Regions from separate parts of the Streptomyces sp. NPDC104581 genome, predicted to be linked through region 1. Evidence: predicted binding sites of a transcription regulator. Region 1 holds the regulator's gene; the other holds the start of a gene.
What was found. Region 1 encodes HspR, which represses chaperone genes until heat shock. Its sites were predicted from a motif close to TTGAGNNNNNNNNNCTCAA; they were not measured.
Positions count from the first base shown of each region.

Region 2: a site for HspR is predicted at 1,604-1,622, ahead of lon (endopeptidase La). Genes of this name have one in related genera too.

Region 1 covers NZ_JBVJNN010000005.1:141,216-156,358, reverse strand. The annotation lists gene ACZ61E_RS06815 (helix-turn-helix transcriptional regulator) at 1-713, shown strand, start outside; gene ACZ61E_RS06810 (helix-turn-helix transcriptional regulator) at 911-1,951, shown strand; gene ACZ61E_RS06805 (heat shock protein transcriptional repressor HspR) at 1,986-2,462, opposite strand; gene dnaJ (molecular chaperone DnaJ) at 2,468-3,676, opposite strand; gene grpE (nucleotide exchange factor GrpE) at 3,760-4,440, opposite strand; gene dnaK (molecular chaperone DnaK) at 4,437-6,299, opposite strand; gene ACZ61E_RS06785 (sugar transferase) at 6,544-7,116, shown strand; gene ACZ61E_RS06780 (heterodisulfide reductase-related iron-sulfur binding cluster) at 7,240-9,534, shown strand; gene ACZ61E_RS06775 (FG-GAP repeat domain-containing protein) at 9,769-10,944, shown strand; gene ACZ61E_RS06770 (Yip1 family protein) at 11,082-12,035, shown strand; gene ACZ61E_RS06765 (phosphoribosyltransferase) at 12,095-12,592, opposite strand; gene dcd (dCTP deaminase) at 12,598-13,173, opposite strand; tRNA gene ACZ61E_RS06755 (tRNA-Gly) at 13,606-13,679, shown strand; gene ACZ61E_RS06750 (allophanate hydrolase) at 13,741-15,143, opposite strand, start outside.
Region 2 covers NZ_JBVJNN010000041.1:19,888-35,030, forward strand. The annotation lists gene ACZ61E_RS26585 (response regulator transcription factor) at 1-458, opposite strand, end outside; gene ACZ61E_RS26590 (spermidine synthase family protein) at 567-1,319, opposite strand; gene lon (endopeptidase La) at 1,647-4,064, shown strand; gene ACZ61E_RS26600 (MarR family winged helix-turn-helix transcriptional regulator) at 4,243-4,746, shown strand; gene ACZ61E_RS26605 (hypothetical protein) at 5,014-5,796, opposite strand; gene ACZ61E_RS26610 (sensor histidine kinase) at 6,253-9,213, shown strand; gene ACZ61E_RS26615 (roadblock/LC7 domain-containing protein) at 9,210-9,692, shown strand; gene ACZ61E_RS26620 (DUF742 domain-containing protein) at 9,689-10,150, shown strand; gene ACZ61E_RS26625 (GTP-binding protein) at 10,131-10,760, shown strand; gene ACZ61E_RS26630 (styrene monooxygenase/indole monooxygenase family protein) at 10,843-12,087, shown strand; gene ACZ61E_RS26635 (C40 family peptidase) at 12,138-13,334, opposite strand; gene ACZ61E_RS26640 (outer membrane protein assembly factor BamB family protein) at 13,514-15,143, opposite strand, start outside.

The DNA of each region.
Region 1 (15,143 bases):
TGGCGGAGACCTTCGAACCGTTCATGACGCTCACCGCCATGGACCCCTCGGCCACGCACGCCATCACCGTGCTCGAAGGGCTGAGCCTCATCAACTCCACCCTGGACCGCGTCACCGCGGAGTGCACCGAGGAACTGCTCACGGTCCAGCCCGGCAGCGGACGGAAGCCGGGCTCCCAGGAGGAGGCGCTGCGCCGGGTCCGCCCGCTGCTCGACAACGGCGTGAAGATGCGGACCCTGTACCAGCACACGGCCCGGCACCATCCCGCGACGCTGGCCTACGTGGAACTGGTCGCCCCGGACGGAGTGGAGGTGCGGACGCTCGAAGAGATCATCGAGCGCCTCATCATCGTCGACCGCAAAGTGGCCTTCGTACCCGCCCGCAGCGATCGGCGGATCGCCCTGGAGCTGCGCCACGAAGGGCTCGTCCAGTACCTCGTCGGCGTCTTCGAGCAGTTCTGGCTCCACGGCACGCCCTGGGACGAGCAGTTGTCTTACGCGCCGGAGATCGACGGCATCACCAGCACGCAGCGCTCCATCGCGAAGCTCCTCATCGACGGCCACGTGGACGAGGCGATCGCGCGCCGCCTGGGCATGAACGTCCGCACCTGCCGGGCGCACATCGCCAAGCTGAGCGGCACCCTCGGCAGCGGCAGCCGGGCCCAACTCGGTTATCTCATCGCGCAGTCGGGCATTCTGGACCATGATCACTGATCCTTCCGAAGACGCCACGCCTCGCGCGAACCGCTTGGAAGAGGGGGACGGAGACCGTGACCGCGCCCGGGTGCGACGCGGCCACGGCCGGGATCGACCGGGGGAGTCGGCCACTCCCGACCTGAGGCAACACTCCACCCCCGACTAGGATTTGACCACCTCATCTTGCTGCATTGCACAGAACGGGGGGTGCCCAAATGGGCGGAACCGTAGACAAGCAGACGCATCCACACGGTGACCGTGAGCTGTGCGAGCCGGCGCTCCGCCTCTACACCGAGGCCCTGCGCCAAGGACGGATCGAGCGCACCGCGCTCACACCGGCGCCCTGTCTCACCGACATGGCCCTGCTGTACCCCGATCCCCAGGACGACGCCTGGATGTGCCCCGTGCTGCCCACAGCGGCCCTGGCGCACCTCCTCCGGCCCATCACGCGGGAGATCGACGAGCGCGTACGGCTCACCGCGTCCCTGGTCGACTCGCTCGCGCCGCTGAGCGCCGTCGTCGCCGAGGACCCGGGCCTCTCCATCACCGTGCTCGACGGGCACGAGCTGATCGACGCGAAGGTCGGCGAGGCCGCCCGCGCGGCGACGGTGGAGATCCTCACGGTCCAGCCGGGCTTCAGCCGGGAGCGCGACCTCATGAGGGCGGGGCTCGCCCGCTCCCTCGCCGCCATCGAACGGGGCGCCCGGTTAAGACACCTGTACCAGCACCCGGCGCGCTACAGCCCGCACATCAAGGAGTACCTGGGGCAGGTGCCGGCCGACCGGCTGGAGGTGCGCACGGTCGAGCAGACCGTCGAACGGCTGATCATCGTCGACCGCGCGGTGGCCTTCATCCCCGCCAGCGCCAACCGCCACACGGCCCTGGAGATCCGGCACCCGGCCCTGATCACCTATCTCGTCCAGGTCTACGAGGTCCTGTGGGCGCACGCCACGCCGATGACCGAACGGCCCCCCACCGTCTCCCCCGACGTGCCGGTGACGTCCGTGCAGAGCAGCATCGCCCGTCTCCTCGCCGAAGGCACCAGCGACGAGATGGTCGCGCGCAAGATGGGCATCAGCGTCCGCACCTGCCGCTCCCACATCGCCAAGCTCATGCAGGCCCTCGGCGCCTCGAGCCGCACCCATCTCGGCGCCCTGCTGGTCCAGTCGGGCCTGGCGGGAAGCCGGACGCCCCCCGGATCTCTCCAGGGGGCGACGGGACTCGCGGGCTCGCGTCCCGGCCGGGGCGTGCTGTGAAGGCAGCGCCGTGAGCCGCCCGGGGCACCGCGTCCTAGTCCGACGACAGCTTCGGCTTGGGCCGCCACACCACCAGCGCGCTCGTCTGCTGCACGTCCTGGTACGGCACCAGGTCCCGGCGGTACGACGCGTGCACCTGGGCCTCGCGCTGGCGCATCGCCGCCGCCGCGCCGTCCACCGCCGCGCCGAGTTCCGCCACGCGCGCCTGGAGCGCCGCGACCTGGTTCTCCAGCTCGATGATCCGCTTGATGCCGGCCAGGTTGATGCCCTCGTCCTGCGACAACTGCTGGACCTGCCGGAGCAGTTCGATGTCCCGCGCCGAGTAGCGCCGGCCGCGGCCCGCCGTACGGTCCGGTGAGACCAGGCCCAGCCGGTCGTACTGGCGCAGTGTCTGCGGGTGCAGCCCGGAGAGCTGGGCCGCCACCGAGATGACGTAGACGGGCGATTCTTCGGTCAGTTCGTAGGCTCGGTTGAACGATGAGTGCGGTCGACGCCGCCCGACCCCGTCCATTGGAGTCACGCTCCCTTCGCTGCCTGGAACAGCTCGTCCCGCGGGTTCTCCCCCGCGGTCGCCTTCCGGTAGGTCTCCAGCGCGTCACGGGCCTCGGCGCCGAGATCCTTGGGGACGACCACCTCGACCGTGACCAGGAGGTCGCCACGGCTGCCGTCCTTGCGTACGGCACCCTTCCCCCGGGCGCGCATCGTACGGCCGTTGGGCGTGCCCGCGGGGAGTTTCAGGGTGACCGCGGGACCGCCCAGCGTCGGGACCCTGACCTCGCCGCCGAGCGCCGCCTCCACGAAGGTGACGGGCACGGTGACGGTGAGGTTGTCGTCCTTACGGCCGAAGACCGGGTGCGAGCCGACATGGACGACCACGTACAGGTCGCCCGCCGGACCGCCGCGCTCGCCGGGAGCGCCCTTGCCGCGCAGCCGGATCCGCTGGCCGTCGCTGACGCCCGCCGGGATCCGGACCTGCATGGTCCGCGAGGACTTGGCGCGGCCACTGCCCTTGCAGACGTCGCACGGGTCCTGGGCGATCAGCCCACGGCCCTTGCAGTCCACGCACGGGTCGGTCAGCGAGAAGCCGCCGCCCGTGCCGCGCGACACCTGTCCGGTGCCGACGCAGGTCGGGCAGACCCGCGGCGAGCCGTTCTTGTCACCGGTGCCCGAACACGCCTTGCAGGGCGCCTGGCTGGACATCCGCAGCGGGACCGTGGCCCCGTCGACCGCCTCGGTGAAGCTGAGCGTCACCTCGGACTCGATGTCCTGGCCGCGGCGCGGCTGCGTACGCGTGCCCGTACCGGCACCGCCCCGGTTGAAGAGGCCGCCGAACACGTCCCCGAGCCCGCCGCCGAAGCCGCCGGCGCCGCCCTGGCCCTGGGGTCCCTGCCCGCCCTGGGGGCCGCCTCCGAAGAGGTCGCCCAGGTCGAAGTTGAAGGACCCGCCGCCGCCACCGGCTCCGGGGCCGGCCCGGAAGCCGCCACCGTTGCCGAAGAGCGAGCGCGCCTCGTCGTACTCCTTGCGCCGCTTGGGGTCGCCGAGCACGTCGTTGGCCTCGGAGATCTGCTTGAAGCGCTCCTCCGCTTTGGCGTCACCCTTGTTGGCGTCCGGGTGGAACTCGCGGGCGAGCTTCCGGTACGCCTTCTTGATCTCGGCCTCGGTGGCGTCCTTGGGGACGCCGAGAACCTTGTAGTAGTCCTTCTCCACGAAGTCCTTGGTACTCATTCCCGACGTCCCTCCTCACTGCCCGTCATGCGTACTGCCCATCCGTACCGCCGTGCGCACGTCCCGTACCGCCGGGCCGTGCGTCAGCCCTCGTCCGGGCCACCGCTCTCCTCGTCCGTGTCCGGCTCGTCGGCGTTCGACGCCTTCTCCCCGGGCTGGACCCCCGGCTGGGGCTCCGCCACGGCGACGCGCGCGGGCCTGATGGTCCGCTCGCCGAACCGGTACCCAGGCTGGAGGATCGCGACGCACGTGTCCTCGGTGACATCCGGCGCGTAGCTGTGCATGAGGGCCTCGTGGATCGTCGGGTCGAAGGGCTCGCCCTCCTTGCCGAACTGCTGGAGGCCCATCTTCGCGGCCACCGTCTCCAGCGATTCCGCCACCGACTTGAACCCGCCCACCAGCTCCTCGTGCTCCCGCGCGCGCCCGATGTCGTCGAGCACGGGCAGCAGCTCGGTGAGAAGGCTCGCGACAGCGATCTCCTTGACCGTGACCCGGTCACGCTCGACCCGGCGGCGGTAGTTCTGGTACTCGGCCTGGAGCCGCTGGAGGTCTGCCGTGCGCTCACCGAGCGCCGTACGGACCTGGTCCAGCTGAGCGATCAGCGCCGCCTGCGTTGCGTCCTGCTTTACGTCCCCTGCCGGAGGGCCCGCCGGGCCGGACTCCTTGGCGGAGTCCGGCTCGGCGGCCTTCGGCGCGGCGTCTTCGGGGGTGGCGCCTGAAGGGACGTCGGGCTCCTCTTCGAAGCCCGGAGTCTCCTCCGTCACGCGGCACCGTCCTTCTTGGGCTTCTCGTCGTCGACGATCTCGGCGTCCACGACGTCGTCCGCGGCGCTGTTGCCACCGGCGGGACCGGCCTGCTCCGCGCCCGGGGCGTCGGTGGCGCCTTCGGCCTGGGCGTTGGCGTACATGGCCTGGCCGAGCTTCTGCGAGACGGCGGCGACCTTCTCCGTGGCCGTACGGATCTCGGCCGTGTCCTCACCCTTGAGCTTCTCCTTCAGCTCACCGATGGAGGTCTCGACCTCTTCCTTCACGTCACCGGGGACCTTGTCCTCGTTGTCCTTGAGGAACTTCTCGGTCTGGTAGACGAGCTGTTCGGCCTGGTTGCGGGTCTCGGCGGCCTCGCGGCGGCGGTGGTCCTCGTCCGCGTACTGCTCGGCCTCTTCACGCATCCGGTTGACCTCGTCCTTCGGCAGCGAGGAGCCACCGGTGACGGTCATCTTCTGCTCCTTGCCGGTGCCGAGGTCCTTCGCGGCCACGTGCATGATGCCGTTGGCGTCGATGTCGAAGGCGACCTCGATCTGCGGCACACCGCGCGGGGCGGGCGGCAGTCCGGTCAGCTCGAACATGCCGAGCTTCTTGTTGTAGGCCGCGATCTCGCGCTCGCCCTGGTAGACCTGGATCTGCACCGACGGCTGGTTGTCCTCGGCCGTGGTGAAGATCTCGGAGCGCTTCGTCGGGATCGTGGTGTTGCGCTCGATGAGCTTGGTCATGATGCCGCCCTTGGTCTCGATGCCAAGAGACAGCGGGGTGACGTCGAGCAGCAGGACGTCCTTGACCTCGCCCTTGAGGACACCGGCCTGGAGCGCGGCACCGATGGCCACGACCTCGTCCGGGTTGACGCCCTTGTTGGCGTCACGGCCGCCGGTGAGCTCCTTGACGATCTCGGCGACGGCGGGCATACGCGTGGAGCCACCGACCAGGACCACGTGGTCGATCTCGGACAGCGCGATGCCGGCGTCCTTGATCACGTTGTGGAACGGGGTCTTGCAGCGCTCCAGCAGATCGGCCGTCAGCTGCTGGAACTGAGAGCGCGTGAGCTTCTCGTCCAGGTGCAGCGGGCCCTCGGCGGAGGCCGTGATGTACGGCAGGTTGATCGTGGTCTCGGTGGACGACGACAGCTCGATCTTCGCCTTCTCCGCGGCCTCGCGGAGACGCTGGAGAGCCATCTTGTCCTTGGCCAGGTCCACGCCGTGACCGTTGGCGAACTGCTTCACCAGGTAGTCGACGACACGCTGGTCCCAGTCGTCACCACCGAGGTGGTTGTCACCGTTGGTGGCCTTCACCTCGACGACGCCGTCACCGATCTCCAGGAGCGACACGTCGAAGGTGCCGCCGCCGAGGTCGAAGACGAGGATCGTCTGGTCGTCCTTGTCGAGCCCGTACGCCAGCGCGGCGGCCGTCGGCTCGTTGACGATGCGCAGGACGTTGAGGCCCGCGATCTCGCCGGCCTCCTTCGTGGCCTGGCGCTCGGAGTCGTTGAAGTACGCCGGGACGGTGATGACCGCGTCCACGACCTTCTCACCGAGGTAGGACTCCGCGTCGCGCTTCAGCTTCTGAAGGACGAACGCGGACATCTGCTGCGGGTTGAAGTCCTTGCCGTCGAGGTTGATCTTCCAGTCGGTGCCCATGTGGCGCTTGACCGACCGGATGGTCCTGTCGACGTTCGTGACTGCCTGGCGCTTGGCGACCTCTCCGACGAGCACCTCGCCGTTCTTGGCGAAGGCGACGACGGACGGCGTGGTCCTGGCGCCTTCGGCGTTGGTGATGACGGTGGGCTCGCCGCCTTCGAGAACGCTGACGACGGAGTTAGTCGTGCCCAGGTCGATGCCGACCGCACGTGCCATTTCGATTCCTCCAGCTGACTTGAGTGGAACAGGCTCAAGGATGCACGACCGATCCCCGGCCGTCAACAGAGCTGAGTCGACCCGACTCAACTATCGTGCGGCCCGATTTCCGGGAGCCCTCCCGCGACCGCGCGGTTCCCGCAGGTCCGCGCGCCTTCGGAACTTCCCTCCCGCACTGCGGCACGATCGGTCGCCAAGCGACCGCAAAAGGCGCGATGTCGCATACAACGGTCAGGGAGGCCCCATGGTTCCGGACCTGGATCTGGACCCCAAACGCCTGCTGGACCTGACGCTCGGCTCACTCCTGCTCGTGCTGACCGCGCCCCTGCTGGCCGCCGCCGCCCTCACCCTCACGTTCTCCGCACGGCACCCCGGCGCCGCCTTCACCCACGAGCGCCTCGTCGGCCTGGAGGGGCGCGTCTTCACCGCCCGCTCCCTCGCCACCCGCCGGCACCGGCTGGACCTGCTGTCGCGCCTGCCCCATGTCGTGAGCGGCGACATGTCCCTCGTCGGCCCCGCGCCGCTCCCGCCCGGCGACCCCAGGGCCGCGGCGCCCTGGCGACGCCTCGTACGGCCGGGTCTCACCGGCCTGGCACAGGTGCGCCGCCGCTCCCCCATGCCGTGGGACGAACCCGCGCTGCTCGACCAGCACTACGTGGAACAGCACTGGATCGGACTCGACCTGCTGATCCTCCTCAGGACGCCGGCCGCGGCACTCACCGGGCACGGCGGGGACGCCGCCGTACCGCGCATCCCCGCCCAGGGTCACCTCAGCGACACAGATCACCGCCCGCGCGGCTACAGTGCGGCGGGATAACTGGGTACCCTCAGCACGAACCGATTAAGTTACCGCTTAGTAGAAGCGCTGAGCAGGACCGCTCGGCGGCACCCCCGACGTGGTGCCGCTCGCCCCCACCCTCGCAGGCCCGAGGAGCCCCCAATGCAACTCGCCGCGATCATCGTGTCGCTGGTGCTGACCGTGGTCGGCGTCGCGCTCATCTCCCGAGCCGTCGCCGAGATCTACCGGTTCGTGAAGCTCGGTTCGCCCGTACCGGCCGGCAGCCGCACCGACGATCCCAGAGCGCGCACCGTCACCCTGGCCAAGGAGTTCATCGGCCACACGCGGATGAACCGCTGGGGCGTCGTGGGCTTCGCGCACTGGTTCGTCGCGATCGGCTTCCTGACGCTCGGGCTGACGATCGTCAACGCCTACGGCCAGCTGTTCCAGGCCGACTGGATCATCCCGTACATCGGCACCTTCCTGCCGTACGAGATCTACGTCGAGTTCATCGCCCTCGCGACCACCCTCGGCATCCTCGTACTGATGGCGATCCGGCTGCTCAACCTGCCCTCACGGGCCGGCCGCAAGTCGCGCTTCGCCGGCTCCACCGCCTGGCAGGCGTACTTCGTCGAGTACGTGATCCTCACCATCGGCGCCGCGATCCTGATCCTGCGCGGTCTCGAAGGCGCCCTGCACCACGTCGACGGCTACGAACCGGCGTACTGGGTCTCGTACCCCCTGGTCATGGCGTTCGACGGGCTCAGCCTCGGCACGCTCCAGAACCTGGTCTACCTGACCGCCATGATCAAGCTCGGCGTGACGATGATCTGGGCCATCACCCTCGGCCTCAACACCACGATGGGCGTCGCCTGGCACCGCTTCCTGGCCTTCCCGAACATCTGGTTCAAGCGCGAGGCCGACGGCGGTACGGCGCTCGGGGCGCTGCGGCCGATGGTGTCGAACGGCAAGGAGATCGACTTCGAGGACCCGGGCGACGACGACGTCTTCGGTGTCTCGCAGGTCGAGCAGTTCTCCTGGAAGGGCATCCTCGACTTCTCCACCTGCACCGAGTGTGGTCGCTGCCAGTCGCAGTGCCCCGCCTGGAACACCGGCAAGCCGCTGTCGCCGAAGCTCCTGATCATGTCCCTGCGCGACCACGCGCACGCCAAGGCGCCGTATCTGCTCGCCGGCGGCGGCAAGACCATGGAGGGCGAGGAGAAGGCCACGGCGGAGGCGCTGAAGGACGTGCCCGCCGCCGCCCTCGCGGAGGCCGAGCGCCCGCTGATCGGGACGCTCGACGGCGGCTTCGCCGCGGGCGGCGTCATCGACCCGGACGTCCTGTGGTCCTGTACCACGTGCGGCGCCTGCGTCGAACAGTGCCCGGTCGACATCGAGCACATCGACCACATCGTCGACATGCGCCGCTACCAGGTGATGATCGAGAGCTCGTTCCCCTCCGAGGCCGGGACGATGCTCAAGAACCTGGAGAAGAAGGGCAACCCCTGGGGCCTCCAGAAGAAGCAGCGTCTGGAGTGGACCAAGGAGGTCGACTTCGAGGTGCCGGTCGTCGGCCGGGACGTCGAGGACCTCTCGGAGGTCGACTACCTGTACTGGGTGGGCTGCGCGGGCGCCCTGGAGGACCGCGCCAAGAAGACCACCAAGGCCTTCGCCGAACTGCTCCACATCGCCGGCGTGAAGTTCGCGATCATGGGCGGCGACGAGAAGTGCACGGGCGACTCGGCCCGCCGCCTGGGCAACGAGCCGCTGTTCCAGCAGCTCGGCCAGGAGAACGTGGCGATGCTGAACATGGCGTACGGCGAGTCCCTCGACGAGGACGGCGGGGTCGACGAGTCGACGCGCAAGCCGAAGTCGGCCAAGAGGATCGTCGCGACCTGTCCGCACTGCTTCAACACCCTCGCGAACGAGTACCCGCAGCTCGGCGGCGAGTACGAGGTCATCCACCACACCCAGCTCCTCCAGCACCTCGTGGACGAGGAGAAGCTGATCCCGGTGACCCCCGTCGAGGGCCTCATCACCTACCACGACCCCTGCTACCTGGGCCGGCACAACAAGGTCTACACACCGCCGCGCGAGATCATCGCGAAGGTGCCCGGCCTCCGTAACGAGGAGATGCACCGCCACAAGGAGCGCGGCTTCTGCTGCGGCGCGGGCGGCGCGCGGATGTGGATGGAGGAGCGGATCGGCAAGCGCATCAACGACGAGCGTGTGGACGAGGCGCTCTCGCTGAATCCGGACATCGTGTCGACGGCGTGCCCGTTCTGCCTCGTGATGCTGACCGACTCGGTCAACGGCAAGAAGAACGACGGCAAGGCGAAGGAGTCGCTCCAGGTCGTGGACGTGGCGCAGCTGCTGCTGGACTCCGTACGGGCGCCGTCGGGCCCGGAGGACACTCCGGAGCCCGCGGAGGAACCGGAGCCGGAGCCCGCGACGTAACGCCCTCTTCAGGAGGAGCGCGGCCGGACCTGCCTCGGGGGCGGGTCCGGCCTCTTCTGTGGGCGGACGTCCCTTCCGTAGGAGGCCGTCGTCCGCGCGATCCCCCCGGGCGACCTCCTCACGCGCTCCCCCCCGCGTGTTCGCGATCGGTCTGCGATCGCGACTGGTCCGTTTCCCTACCGCGACGCGCGAACTGGAGCATCATGTGGCAGCGAACGTCCTGCGGCGAGACGGATGGGGGGTGGGGTCGTGCGCATACGCACCGGCGCCACGAGAGCGGTGCTGACCGGCGCCGGCGTCTGTACGGCGCTGGCCCTGCTGCTGACCGGTTGCGGAGGCTCCGCCGACAGTGACGGCGACGGCGGCCCGGGGAACGGCTCCAGGTCCAAGAACGGCGACACCACGCCCCTCGCCGGCGGCGCCTCCGTACCGAAGCGCCCCGTCCCGCGCGGCGACGGCAGCGACGTCCCCGCCGACTTCAACGGCGACGGCCTCCGCGACCTCGTACTGAACGACCTGGTCAGAGCGCCCGACGCGATCCAGGGTGACGACGCCGGCATCGGCATCGTGTACGGCACCGACTCACCGCGCGGTCTCGACCCCGCCGTACGCCAGACACTGAGCCCCACCGCCAACGGCGCCCCCACCGACGGCGTCCTGCCGGCCGCCTTCGACGCCGCGGCCACCTGCGACCTGGACAGCGACGGCTACGCCGACCTGGTCGTGAGCACCGACCCCCCGTACGACGGCCTCGGCCGCCCGCCCGTCCCGCTCCAGCTCCTCTTCGGCGGCCCGGAAGGCATCATCGGCAAGGCGGTCGTACTCAAGATCCCCGCCAAGGCGCGCTACGGCGACGACTGGCCCGACCACCCGGTGTGCGGCGACTTCGACGGCGACGGCGAGCCGGACCTCGCCGTCTCCGCGAGCGCGGGGCAGGTCAGCTATCTGCGGGGCCCGTTCAGCCGCGCGGGCGCTCCCGAGGCGGCGACGGCCCCCGTCCCCGGCGGCGGCCCGGTCCTCTACGCCCCCACGGGCAGGGCGGACACCGACGGGGACGGCTACGACGACCTCGTCCACGCCACCCGCACCCACGAGCCCGGCAGGGCCGGGAAGGGCAAGCTGCTGCTCGGCGGACCGCAGGGCCCCGGTGAGGCGGGCGGCACGTACACCTTCGAGGCCGTCGAGCTCCCGCCCGCACCCAGACTGCCGGGCGCGGAGGGCGAGCCCACCACCGACCTCCTGGACTCCGGGGACTTCACCGGTGACAAACGCACCGACCTGGTGACCCGCACGCACCAGGGCGAGGAGAAGGACCTGATCGCGCTGTACCCCGCCGGGAAGGGCGGGAAGGGCGGGGAGGCCGGCCGGCACCCGGCGATCAGTTTCAGCACGTCGATCTTCCTCAAGTAGGGTCGACCGGGCCCCCCTTCGCAGGTACGGCGAGCCCCCCGGGGTTCCCTTAGGGGATGTCACAGCTCGGCCGCAAAGGCCCGCCGGTTCCGGCCGCTCCGGCCCGGCGCCCGTGCGAAGCGGGTACGTTCGGTGACGTGGCTGGATTCAGGATCGGACGCGGCCGGGACAACCGCACACGCCAACAACAACCGCAGCAGCAGCCGTACGGACGGCAGGCGGCGCCCCCTCCTCAGTACGGAGGCGGACAGCCGGCACCCCCGTACGGCAGACAGCAGCACCCTCCGCAGCAGCAGTGGCCCCAGGCGGGCGCCGGACATCACGGCCCCCCGCAGGGCGGTTACGGCTACCCCGGACCGGGTGGACACGGCGGTCAGGGGGGAGGACACGGCGAACCCGAGTACTTCGGCGACCCGCACAACCAGCACCACGGCGGCGCCCACGACCCGTACGCGAACAACCCGGGGCACACACAGCAGTTCAGCGTGGACGAGAACGGCTACGGCGACGGCGCGACCTACCACGCGGGCTCGGCGCCCGCGCCGTCCGGCCCGCGACTGCACTGGAAGCAGCTGCTGAGCGGCATCGTGCTGCGCCCGAACGCGACGTTCTGGCAGATGCGCGACTACCCGGTCTGGGGCCCGGCACTGGTCGTGACGTTCCTCTACGGGCTGCTGGCGATCTTCGGATTCGACGGCGCCCGCGAGGAGGCGATCAACGCCACCCTCTCGACGGCCATCCCGTACGTCCTCACGACCGCCGTGGCCTTCGTGGTCGGCGGCCTCATCCTGGGCGCGGTGACCCACACGCTGGCCCGCCAGCTCGGCGGCGACGGCGCCTGGCAGCCGACGGTCGGCCTCTCCATGCTGATCATGTCGATCACGGACGCCCCGCGCCTGGTCTTCGCGCTCTTCCTGGGCGGCGAGAACTCACTGGTGCAGATCCTCGGCTGGGTCACCTGGGTCGCGGCGGGAGCGCTGTTCACGGTGATGGTGAGCAGGTCGCACGACCTGCCGTGGCCGAAGGCGCTGGGCGCGTCGGCGATCCAGCTGATCGCGCTGCTGTCGCTGATCAAGCTGGGCACGCTCTAGGGGACACCTGGAACCCGCCGTCGCGGACGGCGGGTCCCCAGGGTGGTCCCGCGTACCGCTCAGGAGTCGAGTATCTGCCCGCCGCGCCGCACCACGGGCGCCTCGACGCTCCACGGGAAGTTGATCCACGCGTCCGTGCGCCGCCAGACGTACTCGCACTTCACCAGCGACTGCGTCTTCTCGTAGATGACGGCGCTGCGGACCTCGGCGACATGATCGAGACAGAAGTCGTGGACGAGCTTGAGCGTGCGCCCGGTGTCGGCGACGTCGTCGGCGATCAGGACCTTCTTGTTGGAGAAGTCCACGACGTTCGGCACGGGCGCCAGCATGACCGGCATCGCCAGGGTCGTGCCCACTCCCGTGTAGAACTCGACGTTGACGAGATGGATGTTCTTGCAGTCGAGGGCGTAGGCGAGCCCGCCCGCGACGAAGACCCCGCCGCGCGCGATGCTCAGGACGACATCCGGCTCGTACCCGTCGTCCGCGACGGCCTGCGCCAGCTCCCGTACGGCGACACCGAAGCGCTCGTACGTCAGGTTCTCCCGTATGTCGTCCACGGCACTCACACCTGCGTCCGGTGGAAGTTGACGAACGAACGGGAGGCGGTGGGCCCGCGCTGCCCCTGGTAACGCGACCCGTAGCGCTCGGAGCCGTACGGGAACTCAGCCGGCGAACTCAGCCGGAACAGACACAGCTGCCCGATCTTCATACCGGGCCAGAGCTTGATCGGCAGCGTCGCGAGATTCGACAGCTCCAGGGTCACGTGCCCGGAGAAGCCGGGGTCGATGAAACCGGCGGTCGAGTGCGTGACGAGCCCCAGGCGGCCGAGACTCGATTTCCCCTCCAGGCGGGAGGCGATGTCGTCGGGCAGCGAGATGACCTCGTACGACGAGGCGAGCACGAACTCACCGGGGTGCAGGATGAACGCCTCGTCCCCGGTCGGCTCCACGGTCCGCGTCAGATCGACCTGCTCGACGGCGGGGTCGATGTGCGGGTACCGGTGGTTCTCGAACACGCGGAAGAACCGGTCCAGCCGCACGTCGATGCTCGACGGCTGCACCATCGACTCGTCGTAGGGGTCGATACGCACGCGCCCGGAGTCGATCTCGGCCCGGATGTCCTTGTCAGAGAGAAGCACGCCCCGAGGATACGCAGAACGCGCGGGCCCACCCCAACTCGGGCAACCCCGCGCGCCCCTGCCGACCACCCGCGTCAGCGCCGCCCGACCTCCACCGGAACGGCATGCCGCAACCGCGCACAACGCGGACACCGAATCAGCCGCCCGGGCCCCAGCCGCCCGTTGTCAAGCTGCTGCATCGGAAACGACGTAGTACTGAACACATGCCCTTCGGCACAGCGGACGACGGTGCGCTCCATCAAATCCATCAGGTCCCTTCCCCAAAACGCGGACGAACCCACACATTAGGGGATGACCGAACCACCACCGGAAGCGGCACTCCGACCCTGGACGCTACGCCCCAACTCCCGCGACCGACAGCACCATCGAGCACACGGAGTCGACAATGGGGTAGAGTGTCCACGGAAGCGCGGATGATCATCAGCGCTCCAAGCGGGTGTAGTTTAATGGTAGAACATGAGCTTCCCAAGCTCAGAGCGCGAGTTCGATTCTCGTCACCCGCTCCACGACGAACCCCCAGGTCATCGACCCGGGGGTTTTTTGTTGTCCAGAACTTTCTCAGCACCGTCAGCTCGTGGCCGCCAGGTAGGCCCGCCAGCCGCCGTAGGCCGTGATGTCCCGGGAGCCGTCGCCGAGCGCCGCGGGTTCGCAGAGGAAGCCGGGGACCAGCGTGCCGTCGGCCAGTTCCACCTTGCCGATCACCATGGGCCGGGGCAGCGAGGCGACAAGGCCGCCCAGGCCGCTGGGCGGTAGCTCCCAGATCTCGACCTCGACGCGGCCCCCGCTGGTGACACGTTCGAGGCCGGGCTTGGGCGGGTCGGTGGGCAGGGCGTGGAGGCGGTAGCGCGGGGCCGTGGTGGTGGTGCGTAGGAAGTGGGCCCCGTGGGAGAGGAGTTGGGAGTTGAGGGGCTGACCGGTGAGGTGGGCGCCGGCCACCGCGATACAGGTGGCCGGGGTGAGCAGGGCGGCGATCCGGGCCAGCCGCTCGTCGGTGTGCGCGCGACCGATGAGCATGACGCCGAAGGGGAGTCCGGAGACCGTGCCACCAGGGACAGCTACCGCGGCCATACCGAAGAGGTTGGTCGAGTTGGTGAATCGTCCCAGCCGAGCGTTGGCACCGAGGGGATCGGCGGCGACGGCGGCGAGGGTCGGGTGGCCCGGCGTGGTGGGCAGCAGCAGGGCGTCCGCGTCGCCCAGCGAGGCGAGGGCCCGGGAGCGCAGTCCGGCCAGCCGGGCGCGGTCGGTGAAGAGGCGGTGGGCGGGGATGTCACGGGCACGGCGGATGATCCCGGCCACGGTCGGGTCGAGGTCCGGCACGTCCGCGCCCAGCGCTTCGATGAACTCCCCCACCGCCGCGTAGCGTTCGGCGACGAACGCCCCGTCGTACAGCAGCGTCGCGGCGTCGAGGAACGGGGCCGGGTCGACGGTGCGCAGGAGGGCCCCGGCCGCTTCCAGCCGTGCGGCGGCCGCCCGGTACGCCTCGTCCCAGCCGGGGTCGAGCTCGCCGAGCGCGGCCGGGTCCGGGACCGCGATCCGCCACGGGCCCGGCGCCCGTGCGGGGGCGGCCACGGCCGGAGCCGTGATCAGGTGGCCGAGCGCCTGCTCCGCCTCGCGCAGGGTGCGGGCGAAGACGCTGACGCAGTCGAGGCTCGCGCACGCGGGAACGACTCCCTCGGTGGAGACCAGGCGCGGCGTGGGTTTGAGGCCCACGATGCCGTTGAAGGCAGCGGGCACACGTCCGGAGCCCGCGGTGTCCGTCCCGAGGGCGAGGTCGGCCATCCCGAGAGCCACGGCCACGGCGGAGCCGGAGCTGGAGCCGCCGCTGATCCGCGCCGGGTCGACGGCGCCCCGCACGGCCCCGTGGACCGGTGAGCGCGTCCCCGTGAGGCCGGTCGCGAACTGGTCGAGGTTGGTGGTGCCGAGGACGATCGCGCCTGCCGCCCTGAGACGGGCCACGGCAGGCGCGTCGT
Region 2 (15,143 bases), on a different contig from region 1:
AGGCGCAGGATGCCGCTGCGCGGCGTCACGGCGGCCAGCGCCGCGCGCTCCACCCGGCGCAGCAGGACATGCACCCGCGCCGCCAGCTCCCGCATCGAGAACGGCTTGGTCATGTAGTCGTCGGCGCCGACGCCGAGCCCCACGAGCATGTCGGTCTCGTCGTCGCGCGCCGTCAGCATCAGTACGGGCACCGGACGCTGCGCCTGGACACGGCGGCAGACCTCCAGACCGTCGAAGCCGGGCAGCATCACGTCGAGGACCATCAGGTCGGGCTGCCACGCCTCGGCGGCGTCCACGGCCGCGGGACCGTCGACCGCGGTCTGGACCACGAAGCCCTCGGCGCGCAGCCGGGCCGCGATGGCGTCGACGATCGTCGCGTCGTCCTCGACCACGAGCACCCGGCGCTGCGCGCCGGGAGTGGCCGCGACCCCGTTCTGGCTGGTGTGTGTCTGCTCCATCGCCCCGCCCCTGGTACGTTCCGCGATCCGTGTTCCTCGATCCACAACCCCGTGAGGATGTCGATCCCGTGTGTGGGGAGCAGCGTAGAGGCACCGGAGGGCTCCCGGCTACGCAGGGCGAACGGCGAGGTGGACCACGTCAGGCACTCCCCGGGCAACTGGGATCTCTTCGGTCCTAACCCCGGTGAAACCGGCATTCCGCAGCGCCTCCTCGAAGGCGGGGGACGGCCGCGCGGACCATACGGCGAGGACTCCGCCGGGGTTGAGCCGCGCCAGGCAGTCGGCCAGCCCGGCGGGTGTGTACAGGCTCGCGTTCTCGTCGGTGACGGTCCAGCCGGGTCCGTTGTCGATGTCGAGGCAGAGGGCGTCGTAGTGGTCGGTGGGCCCGTCGGTGACCTCCGCCGCCTCACGCAGGTACTCGACGAGGTCGGTGCGGAGGATCACAGTGCGCGGGTCGCCGAGCGCGGCGCCGGAGATCCGGGCGAGCGGGCCCCCGTGGTGCCAGTCGATGACGGCCTGCTCGCGTTCGACGACCACGATCCGGCCCCAGCGGTCGTCGGCGGCGGCGTGCGCGAGGGAGAAACCGACACCGAGCCCGCCGATCAGGACGGACGGCAGGCCGTCACGGCGGTCGGGCGCGAGGGCGGCCTGCGCGGCGTCGATCAGCAGCCGCTCGGAGCGCCCGTCGGAGGTGTCCATGAGGAACGTGCCGTTGACGACGATCTCGTGGATGTCACCCTCGTCGTCCGGGCCGCCGGGCCGCCGGCGCAGGACGACCTCGCCGTACGGTCCGTCGCGCCGGTCGAGGGTCACGGGGCGGTCTTCCGGGGCGCCGGAAACGCCGGGGGTGGGGTCGGGCACGGGGGTGTCTCCTCAGATCTGCGGCTGAACCGGGTCCGCCGTCATCCTGGCGGGGCGCGCGGGGCGACGACAATTCGGTTCCCGGGCCGTCTGCCCGGGGAGGGGTCGGTCAGTCGTCACTCACGCGTACGGCGCAGGTGAGGCGTACGGCCCCGGACCGTCCCTCCCGTCCCGGCCGACGTCCGCCGCCACTGAGCCCCGTCCCGCGCGGCCCGTCCGGCCCCGATCGCTCAGAGCGAACACCCTCCCCGGGTATCCGGGGAACAACGGCAGGCTCACAAGCATTGAGCCCACATAGCTCAAGTTTTGACTGCCGAAGGGGAGACCATGGCTGCCACGTCCACACCGCTCACCCTGCCCGTGCTGCCGCTCGACGACGAGGTCGTGCTGCCGGGGATGGTGGTGCCGCTGGACCTGTCCGACACCGAGGTACGTGCCGCCGTGGAAGCCGCCCAGGCGGCGGCGGGCGACGGCTCCGAGGGGGGAAAGCCGAAGGTGCTGCTCGTGCCGCGCCTCGACGGGGCTTACGCGGGGACCGGTGTCCTCGGGACCGTCGAGCAGGTCGGCAGGCTCTCCGACGGCGACCCCGGCGCCCTGATCCGCGGCAGGGGCCGCGTCAGGATCGGCGCCGGTACGACAGGGCCCGGCCGGGCCCTGTGGGTCGAGGGACTGCGTGTCGAGGAGACCGTGCCCGACCCGCTGCCCGGTTCGGTCACCGAATTGATCAAGGAGTACAAGGCTCTCGCCACCGACTGGCTGAAGAAGCGCGGCGCCTGGCAGGTCGTGGACCGGGTCCAGCAGATCGACGACGTCTCGCAGCTCGCCGACAACGCCGGATACTCGCCGTTCCTCAGCACCGCCCAGAAGGTCGAGCTGCTGGAGACGGCCGACCCGGTCGCCCGGCTGAAGACGGCGACCGACCAGCTCCGTGAGCACTTCGCCGAGCAGGATGTCGCCGAGTCCATCGCCAAGGACGTCCAGGAGGGTGTCGACAAGCAGCAGCGCGAGTTCCTGCTCCGGCGCCAGCTCGACGCCGTGCGCAGGGAGCTGGCCGAGCTCAACGGCGACCCGGAGGACGAGTCCGGCGACTACCGGGCCCGTGTGGAGGCCGCCGAGCTGCCCGAGCACGTCCGCGAGGCCGCGCTCAAGGAGGTCGACAAGCTGGAGCGGTCGTCCGACCAGAGCCCGGAGGGCTCGTGGATCCGCACCTGGCTGGACACCGTCCTCGAACTGCCGTGGAACGAGCGGTCGAAGGACGCGTACGACATCCGGGGCGCCCAGCGTGTCCTCGACGCCGAACACGCGGGCCTGGAGGACGTGAAGGAACGGATCACGGAGTACCTGGCCGTCCGCAAGCGCCGTGACGACCGCGGGCTCGGTGTGGTCGGAGGCCGCCGCGGCGGCGCCGTCCTCGCCCTCGTCGGCCCGCCCGGCGTCGGCAAGACCTCGCTCGGCGAGTCCGTCGCGCACGCCATGGGCCGCTCCTTCGTCCGTGTCGCGCTCGGCGGTGTCCGGGACGAGGCGGAGATCCGGGGCCACCGGCGCACCTACGTGGGCGCGCTGCCCGGCCGTATCGTCCGGGCCGTCAAGGAGGCCGGTTCGATGAACCCGGTCGTCCTGCTCGACGAGATCGACAAGGTCGGCTCCGACTACCGGGGCGACCCGGCCGCCGCCCTCCTCGAAGTGCTCGACCCGGCGCAGAACCACACCTTCCGTGACCACTACCTGGAGGTCGAGCTCGACCTCTCCGACGTGGTCTTCCTCGCCACCGCCAACGTCCTGGAGTCCATCCCCGAGGCACTGCTCGACCGGATGGAGCTGGTGCGGCTCGACGGTTACACCGAGGACGAGAAGGTCGTCATCGCCCGCGACCACCTGCTGCCGAGGCAGCTGGAGCGGGCCGGTCTGGAGCCCGGTGAGGTGACGCTGGAGGACGGGGCCCTGCGCAAGCTGGCGGGCGAGTACACCCGCGAGGCGGGCGTGCGCAACCTCGAACGCTCCGTCGCCAGACTGCTCCGCAAGATCGCCGCGCAGCACGAGCTGGGCGAGCGCGAACTGCCGTTCGCCGTGGGAGACGGCGATCTGCGCGGGCTGATCGGCCGGCCGCACCATGTGCCCGAGTCCGCCCAGGACCCGGCCGAGCGCCGTACCGCCGTGCCGGGTGTGGCCACGGGCCTCGCGGTCACCGGCGCCGGCGGGGACGTCCTCTACGTGGAGGCGTCGCTGGCCGACCCGGAGACGGGCGGTTCGGGTCTGACCCTGACCGGACAGCTCGGCGACGTCATGAAGGAGTCGGCGCAGATCGCGCTCTCCTTCCTGCGCTCGCACGGCGCGGAACTGGAGCTGCCGGTCGCCGACCTGAAGGACCGGGGCGTGCACATCCACTTCCCGGCGGGCGCGGTGCCCAAGGACGGCCCGAGCGCGGGCATCACGATGACGACGGCGCTCGCCTCGCTGCTGAGCGGACGCCAGGCCCGTACGGATGTCGCCATGACCGGTGAGGTCTCGCTGACCGGGCGGGTGCTGCCCATCGGCGGTCTGAAGCAGAAGCTGCTGGCCGCGCACCGGGCGGGCATCACGACGGTCGTGATCCCGAAGCGGAACGAGGCGGACCTGGATGACGTCCCCGCCGAGATCCTGGAGAAGCTGGAGGTCCACCCGGTGACGGACGTACGCCAGGTCCTGGAGATCGCGCTCTCGTCGGCGACGGCGCCGGCGGACACGGACGTCCCGGTCGCCGCGTAACGCGCGACCCGCTCCGGACGATCGCGGGCGACGGGCCCCCGGCACTCGGTGCCGGGGGCCCTGCCGTGCGCGGACGGGGCGCCCCGGGCCGCGCCGCCGGGATAAAACCTGCGAAATAATGACGCGGCCGCGGCGACGGGCCTCGGAGACGGAACAGTTCAGGAGCGGAAAGCGCGCGATGGGTGTGGTGGGTGCGGACGTGCACGGAGACGGTACGGCGAAAGAACCCGAACCGGCCGGGAATGGCGGAGTGGACCACGAATTCCTGGCACTGGAGCGCGAGTTGGCCGTCTTTCTGCGGCGGGCCAGAGCCAATTCCGGTGAGATGGCCCGCGAGGTCCATCCCGAACTGGAGCCGGCCGCCTACGGACTTCTCGTACGGCTGGAGGAGACCGGCCATCAGCGGGCCACCGATCTCGCCGTCTACTTCGGGGTCGGCAAGGCGACCATGAGCCGTCAACTGCACGCGCTGGAGGGGCTCGGACTGGTCACCCGCGAGCCCGATCCGGCCGACGGGCGTGCCTCGCTGGTCCGGCTCACCGGCGAAGGGGTCGCGCGCTTCCGCCGGGTGCGGGACGCGCGGCGCGAGCGGTACGTACGCAAGCTCGCCGACTGGGACCGGTCGGAGGTCGCCGAACTGGCACGGCTGCTGCACCAGTTGAACGCGCGCGCGGCGAGCTGAGCCGGCCCCGGGGGGCGTGGGCCGGGTCCGCGAGGCGCGCACGGCGCCTCTCCTCCGTAGCCCCGAGGGGTATGGAAGGTGTCCCCTGCGGGTGTCGGAGCGGGCCGGCGCGCCCGGTACGAGGCCGGTCCTCCGCCTCGCCGGGCACCGCACCGGCCGCCGTGGTCCCGGCCCCGCGGCGGGCGGCGCCACGGATCAGGAGCGGGGACACGGCGGGCCTGCCGGACTCCGCCCCGCGGGTGGACGGCGCCACGTCGCGGACACGCCCTACGGCTCCACGTACACGACCGTCGCGTCGTCGTACGGCTTGCCCCGCCGGAAGGCCACCCCGTCCGGGTCCGCCGACTCCGCCGCCCGTACCCGGTCGATCAGCTCCTGCGGTCCGCTCTTCCTGACGAGCGCCAGACAGTCCGCCCAGTCGCCCTCCCGGAACACCTCGACCCAGCGCGCGGCGCCGTCGGTGAGGGCGACGGCCGTACGCACCCGTGCCGCCGGTGTCCGCCCCGTCACGGCCTTCGCCGCCACGCCCGGGTCGACGGCCGCGGTGAAGAAGCCGCCCTCCGCGTTGCGCAGCGCGTCCGTCGCGGCGGCCTGCCGCCGGACCGAGCGCGGGACGCGGTCCAGCCGGTCGTCCACGACGGCCCGCACCTCACCGTCCGGCGACTCCAGGAGGAGGGTGGAGTCCGACAGGACGAGGTGCTCGACCGTGTCGGCGTCCCAGCGCACCATCACGACGGTTGCCTGGGGTGTGCGGGGGTGAGAAAGGTCACACGTGTCACGGTGGGCGTCGGCCGTACGCCGGATCGCCTCGGCGAGGGCGCCGGCGAGGGACATCTCCCGCCGTGAGGCGGACAGTTCGGTCAGCGCCCCGCCCAGCCGGGCGGTGAACCACGGGACGCCGTGCACACAGCCGTCGCCGTCCGGCGGAGGCGTCACACCGTCCAGCGCGATCAGCGTCCCGCCGCTGCCCGCCGAGGGCGTGGCCACGGCCGTCCAGTCCTCGTTCGGGCGCGGATGGCTGCCGGGGGCGGTGGCGATGTCGATGCGCATGGCCCCCAGTCTGCCGGACGGGTGGCCCGCCGCCGGCGGACGCCCCCGGGCCGTCTCCACGGCTGCCCGGCCGTCTCCACGCGGGCCCCCGCGCCCCCTGGCGGACGCGGCGGCCACCGCACCTGACGCGTCCGGGTACGGTGCGCGGGGGCGTCCTTCCGCGCGATGCCCGAGCGGTCGTCGTCACGAGCGGAATGATCAGATCCGCGTCGGGGCGACCGGGCATCTTGCCAAAGCTCACGCGTAACTTCCAACCGCCCCGATCGCGCGCACCGTGACGCGCGCCCGCGCGAGTTGTTCGCCAACTCCTCCTTGATGTTCACTCGTTCAGGTGGCGGAGCAGCCGAAACGCGCCCCTCCGAGAAACGCTGGAATGGTCGGAAGCCGTGCCAGGGGTCCAGAGGGTGTCCGGTGTGACCGGGCGTCACCTCTGCTTCATGGGCGGACGAGTCAAGAATGCGAGCACCGGTGCAGAAGAAGCGGCCTCGGGGCAAGGGCGGCACGCGCGGCGGGTCCCAGGGCCCGGCAGAGCCCCGTAAGGCGGTGACGGCCGGCTCCGCCGACGCACCCGAGGTTCCGGCCGGCCGCCCCGTGCGGGTACGCAGCCGGCTCGTCGCCGCGGTCGCCGTCGTCGGTGTCACCGTCGTGGCGGCGGGCCTGCCCGCCGTCCTCGCCACATCCGCCGAACTGACGGACGCCCAGCGTCTGGTCACCCTCGCCGAGCTGAACCGGCAGACGGCCGTCCTCGCCCACTCCCTCGCCGACGAGCGCGACCAGGTCGTCGTGCACATCGCCGGGGGCCGCCAGGACGCCGCCGGCGACAAGGGCGGCAAGGGTGACGAGGACGCGGTGGACGGCGGCGGGCCCGGCGGCGACCCGGCCACCCGCGTCGACCGGCAGATCGACGAGATCGACGAGTCCGCGTCCCCCGGACTGCGCAGGGACCTCTCCACCGTCCCGTCCGTCCGCCGCACCGCCCTCACCGGCAAGGGCAGCGCCCTGGAGGCGTACCAGGCGTACACGGACGTCATCGCCAAACTGCACGCCCTCAGCGACGAGGTCGCCGAGAAGACGCCCCCCGAGGCCGCCGACGGCACCCGAGCCCCCGCCGCGCTCGGACGCGCCGTCGAGCAGGCGTCGGCCACCCGGGGCCTGCTGCTGGCCGCGCTCGCCGTCCCGGCGCCGAAGGGTTCGGCGCCCGAGATCGACCCCGTCACCGGGCTTCCCGTCCAGCCCGCCGACGGCGGGGACTCCGCCGAGAGCGACCGTACGCGCGACGAGCTCAGCGCCGCCGCCCAGCAGGCCCGTGTCCATGAACTGGCCGCCCTCGCCGACTTCGACCAGTCGGCGGGCACCCGGGCGCGTGACTCCCTCGCCACGACCGTCACCGGACCCGAGGTGACGGCGGCGGAGAAGTACCTGACCCGCCTCACCGACAGTCCCGAGCTGTCCGAGAGCGACCGCGACGCCGACCGGGAGAAGGTCGAGTCGTCGCTGTCCAGCCGTATCGAGCAGATGCGCGGCGTCGAGTCGGGTATCGGCTCCGCACAGCTCAAGCGCCTGGAGCAGCTCCGCGACGACGGTGTCACCTCCCTGGAGATCGGCATCGCGCTCCTCGGCGGTCTGCTGATCGTCTCCGTCGGCGTCTCCACCGCCATCGCCCGTACGCTCACCAGGCCGCTCGCCGTCGTCCGTATCGGAGCGGCCCGGCTGGCCGCCGAGCCCGCGACCGGGGAACCGGTCCGCTTCACCGGCCGCGACGACGAGTTCGCGCAGGTCGTACGGTCGCTCAACAGCCTGCACGCCAAGTTCCTCGACGTGTCGGCCCGCGCGGAGAAGCTCGACAGCGAGCGCACCGGACTGATCGGCGCCCGGCAGGCCGTGGCCGACCAGCGCGCCGAACTCCAGGAGCGGGCGGACGACATCACCGCGCAGCTCGAAGGGCTGCGGAACACCGTCCACCACACGTTCGTCGATCTCTCGCTGCGCACGCTCGGTCTCGTCGAGCGCCAACTCGGCGTCATCGAGAGCCTGGAGGAGCGCGAGCAGGACCCGGACCGGCTCGGTGTCCTCTTCCGGATCGACCACATGGCCACGGTCATGCGCCGGCACAACGAGAATCTGCTGATGTTCGCCGGGCACGAGTACGGCGGCAGCTACCCGGGCCCCGTGCCGCTCGTCGACGTCCTGCGCGCGGCGGTCAGCGAGATCGACAAGTACGAGCGGGTCACCATCCAGTCGCTGCCGCCGCACGCCCAGCTGGCCGGCTTCGCCGCCGACGACATCAGCCATCTCGTGGCCGAACTCCTGGAGAACGCCACGTCGTTCTCGCCGCCCGACTCCCGCGTCGAGCTCTCGGGCTGGCTGCTGGAGAGCGGTGACGCGATGCTCTCCGTGCAGGACCGGGGCATCGGCATGTCGGCGGAGCGGATCGCCGAACTCAACCAGCGGCTCGCCGATCCGGACGGGCACGAGTGGCCGGGCCCGGCGTCGAAGGCGAAGGCCAAGACGAAGGGGAAGGCGAAGCAGCCGCGGACGGCCGAGCCCGGGAAGCAGAGCGGCACCGACGGCGAGGGGGACGGGCTCGGTCTGCGCGTCGCCGCGCTGCTCGCCACGCGTCACGGCGTGGAGATCACGCTGCGCGAGCACCAGCAGGGCGGGGTCGCGGCGGTCGTCGTACTGCCGCAGGCCCTGCTGCCCACGGCCCGGCCGATCGCGGGCCCGCACCGGGTGACCCCGGCGGGCTCGGCGCCGGTGCTGACCCTGCCGGGTTCGGTGGCGGAGGCCAACTCCAATGTGCTGTCCGGCCGTCCGGACCGTGACCCGCTGGTGGTGGCGCCCGAGGAGGCCGCCGCCGACGACCCGTACGCCATCGGCCCCGACACGCACGAGCGGGTCGCCGACGCCGCGGGCGACACCGCGGACGACGTCACCGGCGAGCCCACGGACGCCGTCACGGACGCCGTCCCGCCCGGCGTCGGCGACGAGGCCACCGACGCGCCCGACGCCCCGGCTGTCTCAGTCACTGAGACGCAGGAGGCGGATCGGACGGATGTGACAGCCCCGACCGAGGAGCCTCAGCCGCCCGCCGCGACGTCAACCGAGCCGGTCACCGACGCCGTTCCGCCCGCCGTCACCGGCAAGGGACTGCCCAGACGCACCCCTAAACCCGCCAAGTCCACCTCCACGGCGGCCGATCGGACGGGTAGCGTCGACGCGGACGCGCTGCGCCGCAGGCTCGGTGGCTTTCACCGGGGAGCGAAGGCCGGCAGGCGCGACGCCGACGCCGAGCTCTTGGAGCAGACCGAAGTGCAGCAGAAGCAGAGCAGTTCAGTACCGCGGCGGACGGAGGCGGCGGAGGGGGCCGACGCGCGTCCGGATGAGACGGGGGAAACTGTCGAGGAGGCACGCAGTTGACGGCGACCGGCACATTCGACCTGAGCAGCGAGGCCCGTAATCTCCACTGGCTGCTGACGAACCTCGTCGGGGAGGTACGGGGAGCACGCTCCGTGGCCGTCGTGTCGTCCGACGGACTCCTGCTGCTCTCCTCGGACCCCGCACTGCACGACGACGCGGACGGCGCCGCCGGGAGCGAGAGCCCGCGCGGCTCCAGCGCCGACCTCGCCACCGTCATCTCCGGCATCAGCAGCCTCACCCTCGGCGCCGCCGAGCTGATGGGCACCGGCGGCGTCAAGCACACGATGGTCGCCATGGCGGAGGGCACCGTCTTCGTCATGTCGATCAGCGACGGTTCGCTGCTCGGCCTGCACGCCGGCCCGGACTGCGACATGCACGCCGTCGCCTACCACATGGCGATGTTCGTCGGTCGCGCCGGACACCTGCTCACCCCCGAACTCCGCAGCGAGCTGCGCAAGTCGATGGAGAGCGCCCAATGACATCGGTGTCGGCGCCGGTGCCCGGACCGGCGTCGCCGTCCGGACCCGCCCGCGGGCCGGGCGCCCGCCGGCTTCCGTCGCGCGCCACGGACCGCCGCGTCGCACGCGTCCGCCCGTACTCCCTGACGGGCGGCAGGACGCGCTTCGGGCACGTGCTGCTGGTCGAGACGTTCGTCGCCGCGCTCGAAGCCCCCGAGGAGCGCAAGGAGCTGACGGACGGCGGCGGGCCCGCCGCCCGCGTCATGCCGGAGATGCGCGCCATCGTCGAGCTGTGCCGGCGGATGCGGACGGTCGCCGAGATCTCGGCGCTGCTCAAGATACCGCTGGGAGTCGTCCGGGTCCTGCTCAGCGATCTCGCCGACCAGGGACGGATCCGGGTGTACGGGACCGGTCACGGCAGCGACCACCCGGACCGGGCGCTGCTGGAGAGGGTGCTGGGTGGACTCCGCCGTCTCTGACACCCCGGACGTGCGGGACGCCCGGGACGAAGCGCCGCGCGACTGGCAGTTGGACCACACCAGAGCACCCATAGCGACCAAGATCGTGGTCGCGGGCGGTTTCGGTGTCGGCAAGACCACCTTCATCGGCTCGGTCTCCGAGGTCAGGCCGCTGCGTACCGAGGCCGTCATGACCAGCGCCGGTGAGGGCACCGACGATCTCGCGGCGGCCTCCGGGAAGACCACCACGACCGTCGCGATGGACTTCGGCCGCCTCACGCTCGACGACGACCTCGTGCTGTACGTCTTCGGCACCCCGGGTCAGCAGCGCTTCTGGTTCATGTGGGACGACGTGGCGCGCGGCGCCATCGGCGCCGTCGTCCTGGCCGACACCCGCCGGCTCGCCGACTGCTTCCCGGCGCTCGACTACGTCGAGGAGCGCGGACTGCCGTACGTGGTGGCGGTCAACCACTTCGAGGGCACGGAGTCGTTCGAGGCCGGTGACGTGCGGGAGGCGCTGTCCGTACCTGCGGGCATACCCGTGATGATCATGGACGCGCGTCAGAGGATCACGGTCGTGGAATCGCTGCTGACCCTGGTGGGCCACGCCCTGGGAGCGGTGGACGGATAACCGGGCGGCGGTAGCGCCGGCCGGCGGGAACAGGAAAGCGCCGACCAGCAGGAACAGGAAGCGGACAAACGGAGAACCCGCCATGCGGAAGATACTCGTCGTCGGAGCCGGTCAGTCCGGCCTCCAGCTCGCCCTCGGACTCCAGTCGCACGGCTACGAGGTCACGCTGATGTCCAACCGCACGGCGGACGAGATCAGGTGCGGCCGTGTCATGTCGACCCAGTGCATGTTCCACACCGCCCTCCAGCACGAACGCGACCTCCACCTCGGCTTCTGGGAGTCCCAGGCCCCGCGGGTCGAGGGACTCGGCGTCTCGGTCGCCGGGCCCGATTCCTCCCGCCCGGTCGACTGGGTGGGCATGCTGGACGGGATCGCCCAGTCCGTCGACCAGCGGGTCAAGATGGCCGGCTGGATGGAGACGTTCGCCCAGCGCGGCGGCCAACTCGTCATCCACGGCGCGGCCGTGTCCGATCTGGACTACTTCTCGCGCGCCTACGACCTGGTCCTCGTCTCGGCCGGCAAGGGCGAACTGGTCGCGATGTTCGCGAGGGACGCCTCCCGCTCGCCGTACACCGCACCGCAGCGGGCGCTCTCCGTCGCCTACGTCCACGGTCTGGGCCCGCGCCCCGAACACCCGGAGTTCGACGCCGTCCGCTGCAATCTCGTGCCCGGGGTCGGCGAGTTGTTCGTGATGCCGACGCTGACCTTCACCGGCCGCGCGGACATCCTGTTCTGGGAGGGCGTACCGGGCGGACCGCTCGACGTGTTCGAGGGCATCAGGGACCCGGCGGACCATCTCTCGCTGACGCTGGAGCTGATGGAGCGGTACACGCCCTGGGAGTACGCCCGCGCCACCAAGGTCGAACTCACCGACGCGAAAGCCACGTTGGCCGGGCGCTACACCCCCACCGTGCGGCACCCGGTCGGACGGCTGCCGGGCGGCGGGCTGGTCCTCGGCGTCGCCGACGTCGTCGTCGCGAACGATCCCGTCACCGGCCAGGGCTCCAACTCGGCCTCCAAATGCGCCGCCTCGTACCTGGAGTCGATCGTGTCGCACGGCGACCGGGAGTTCGACGAGGCGTGGATGCAGGCGACGTTCGACCGGCACTGGGAGAGCGCGCGGCACGCCACGAAGTGGACGAACACCATGCTCGCCCCGCCGGCCGGACACGTGCTGGACATGTTCGGGGCGGCGTGCGAGCTCCAGCCGGTCGCGGACCGGTTCGCGAACGGCTTCGACGACCCGTCGGACTTCGAGGACTTCTTCTACGACGCCGGGAAGACCGAGGCGTATCTGGCGTCGGTCGGCGAGACCGCGGCCGACTGAGGCCGTTCGCCGGGGAGTTGCGCCCACCGGGGCCGATGCCGCGCCTATGCCTATGCCGACGCGGGCGCGGACTGTGAATCGTTGCCGGTGTCGTCGCCCTCGGTGGCACCCGGCGGCAGCTCCGGCGGTACGTACGACGCCGCGTCCAGCGGGTCGGCGTCCGGGTCCGGCCGTACGGCGCCGAGCAGCGGGTTCGACGCGAGGGGGGAGACCTTCACCCGCGACCCCGGACGAGGGGCGTGCACCACCCGGCCGTCACCGAGATACATCGCCACGTGGGTCGCCTTCGGGAAGTACACCACCAGATCACCGGGGCGCAGCTCGCTCAGCTCCACCCTCGGCAGCTCGGCCCACTGCTCCTGGCTCGTACGGGGCACGGCGACCCCGGCGCGCGTCCAGGCCCGTGAGGTCAGCCCCGAGCAGTCGTACGCGTCCGGCCCCGCGGCGCCCCACCGGTACGGCTTGCCGATCTGCTCCACCGCGTACGCCAGCGCCTTCTCGCCCTCCGCCGACGGTGCGCGCGAACTCGCGGCGGGCCCCGCGTCCCCGTCGGCCGCCCGGCCGAGCGCGCCTGAGGTGATCAGCTTCTCCTGCGCCTCGTCGGTGTCGGCGGCCTCCCGTTCGGCGATCGCGTCGATCTGCTCTGTGGTGAGCGACGCGAGCATCCTCTCGACGTCCGTCAGCTTCGCCCTGACCGTGTCGCGCCGCTTCCGCTGCTCCGCGGCGAGCGCCTGCTGCTCGTCGAGTGCCTCGCGGGACCGGGCGGCGAGGCTGTCGGCGTGCCTCTCGCCGTTCGTCAGCCGCGCGACGGCCGACAGCCGCTGACGCTGCGCACGGTCCATCAGATGCCGCTGTTCCAAGGCGCGTTGGGGGTCGTCGGTGAGCAGGAGCTCGACCCAGGAGGAGAGTTCCGAGGCGCCCTGGTACTGCCGGCGGGCCAGCTGCCCCGCCTGGGCGCGGCTGCGGACCAGCGCCTCGCGGGCGTCGGTGAGCCCCGCGCCGACCTTCTTCACCTCGGCCCGCTGGGCGGTCAGCTTCACCTCGGTGGCGTTGTACGCTTCGGTGGCCTCCTCGGCCTCCTGGTACAGCGTCCGCATCTCGGTGAGCAGTTCGGAGACGCCCCGAGCCGGTGACCCGTTGTCCCCGGTGACGGGCGCGGGGTCGGCGCCCGCGGGCGCTGCGGAGGGGACCGCCGCGAGGACGGCGAGTGCCGCCGCGCAGACGGACCGCAGAAGTCGGCCTGACACACCATCACCTCCAGGTACGGGACGGTCCGTCCGGCCCCAAGGCGATGATGCGGCGTCAGATGCCCGCCCCTCGTGTGCTTAGCGGACAATTGGGCGGTACGGCGGCACGCCGTCACCCCCGGCGGGCCGATACGGCGGCCCCCGGCGTGGCGGCTTGCGCGCTCCGGGCTCCTCCCGGGTCAGTCGACCGGCAGCGCGTAGAAGGTGCCCCCGCGCCGGATCACCGCGCTCTTCCCGGCCATCAGCGGCTGGTACGCGGGCGGCGCCACGGCGGCGCCGTCGGCGTCGGGGGAGGGGGCGGGCCCGCCCGCGTTCTGGAACTTCCAGAGCCGCCTGCCGTCCTTCGCGGCGAACGCGGTCACCTGGAGCCCGTCGGCGGACAGTACCGTCCGGCCGCTCCCGCTCACCGTGATCCGGGGGACGCCGCTCCAGGCCGGGCCCTCGGTCGTGCCCTTCCAGCGCTCCACGCCCGACTCGGTGTCGAGCGCGTACACCTCCTGATAGCGGTTGGCGATGTAGAGCGTGGAGCCGAGGAGTGTGCCGGTGCCGAAGGCGAAGGAGTCCTGCCCCGGTACCCGTGGCGCGCCGGACCTGCGCCACAACTGCCCGGTGCCGGCGGTGTCGTACGCGTACAGCTGGTCGGCCGCCGCCGCGAACAGCCGTCCCTCCGCGTCCCCCGCCGAACCGGCCGAGGGCGGCACCGCGCCGAACGACCTGGACCAGACCCGCTCCCCGTCCGCGCGGCTGAAGCAGTGGTAGACCGACCTGCCCTTGCCCGCCTTGACCTGGGCGGGCGTCAGCGACTTGGCGTCCTGGCGCACCACGATGTCCGCCTCCCGTACGGCGATCAGCTGGTACACGGGGGTCAACGGGGCGCGGCCGTTGGAGATCACGGAGCGCCACAGCTCCTTGCGGGTCGCCAGGTCGAAGGCGAAGAGATGGGTGCGGACGGCGGCCGTCTTCCCCGTACCGGACTTGTGCGATCCGGTGAACCAGACCTGGCCGTCACCGCTGCCGGTGATGCCCGCGACGACGAGTCCCGGCGCGTCGGCGACACCGTCCGCGTAGTCGATCCGGTGCCTCACCTCGCCGGATGCGGCCGAGATCCAGAGCAGGCCGGTCGTCCCGGCGACGAGGGCGAGTCCGCCGGAGGCGGGCAGCGCCTGGTGGAGCGCGGCGGCACCGGCGTCGCGCCAGAGCCGCTTGCCGGTGCGCACGTCCACGCCGGTCGCGCCCGACGCGGCCGTCAGGACGAGGACGCGGCCGATGACGGCGGCGTTGAGGACCTCGTCGGCCGCCACCTTCTGCTCGTACGCCCACAGCGCCTCGGGCGGCAGCCCGGTGAGGCCCTCGCGGGTGTCCTTGCCGGGCTTGGCGTCGGTATCGCCGGACGGCTCGTCGTCGGCGAGCGCGAGCGCACCGGCGCCGCCGATCACCAGCCCGGCGGCGCCCGCGACCAGGCCCGTGATGAGCGCGCGCCGCCCGAGGGGCTGCCCGAGCGGCCCCCGCCGCAGCGCGGCCAGCGGGCCCGAGCCGGAACCCGAGCCGGAACCCGTGGCGGCGGCCGGGACGGTGGCGGGCACCGGCCCCGGCGGCAGGGCGGGCGGTCCCGGCGGCCCGGCCGGGAGCGGCTGGGACTGCTGCGGCACCGGGGCGGCGGCGGGGGGCAGCGGCAGCGCGGTCGGCTCGGGCCGGGCGCGGGGCACCGACAGGGCGGCGGTCGGCCGGTCGACGACACCGCTCTCGCCGCCTGACGCGGTCCGGGGACGGCCGATACGGGTGGTGCGGGAGTCGGGCTCGGACGCGGCG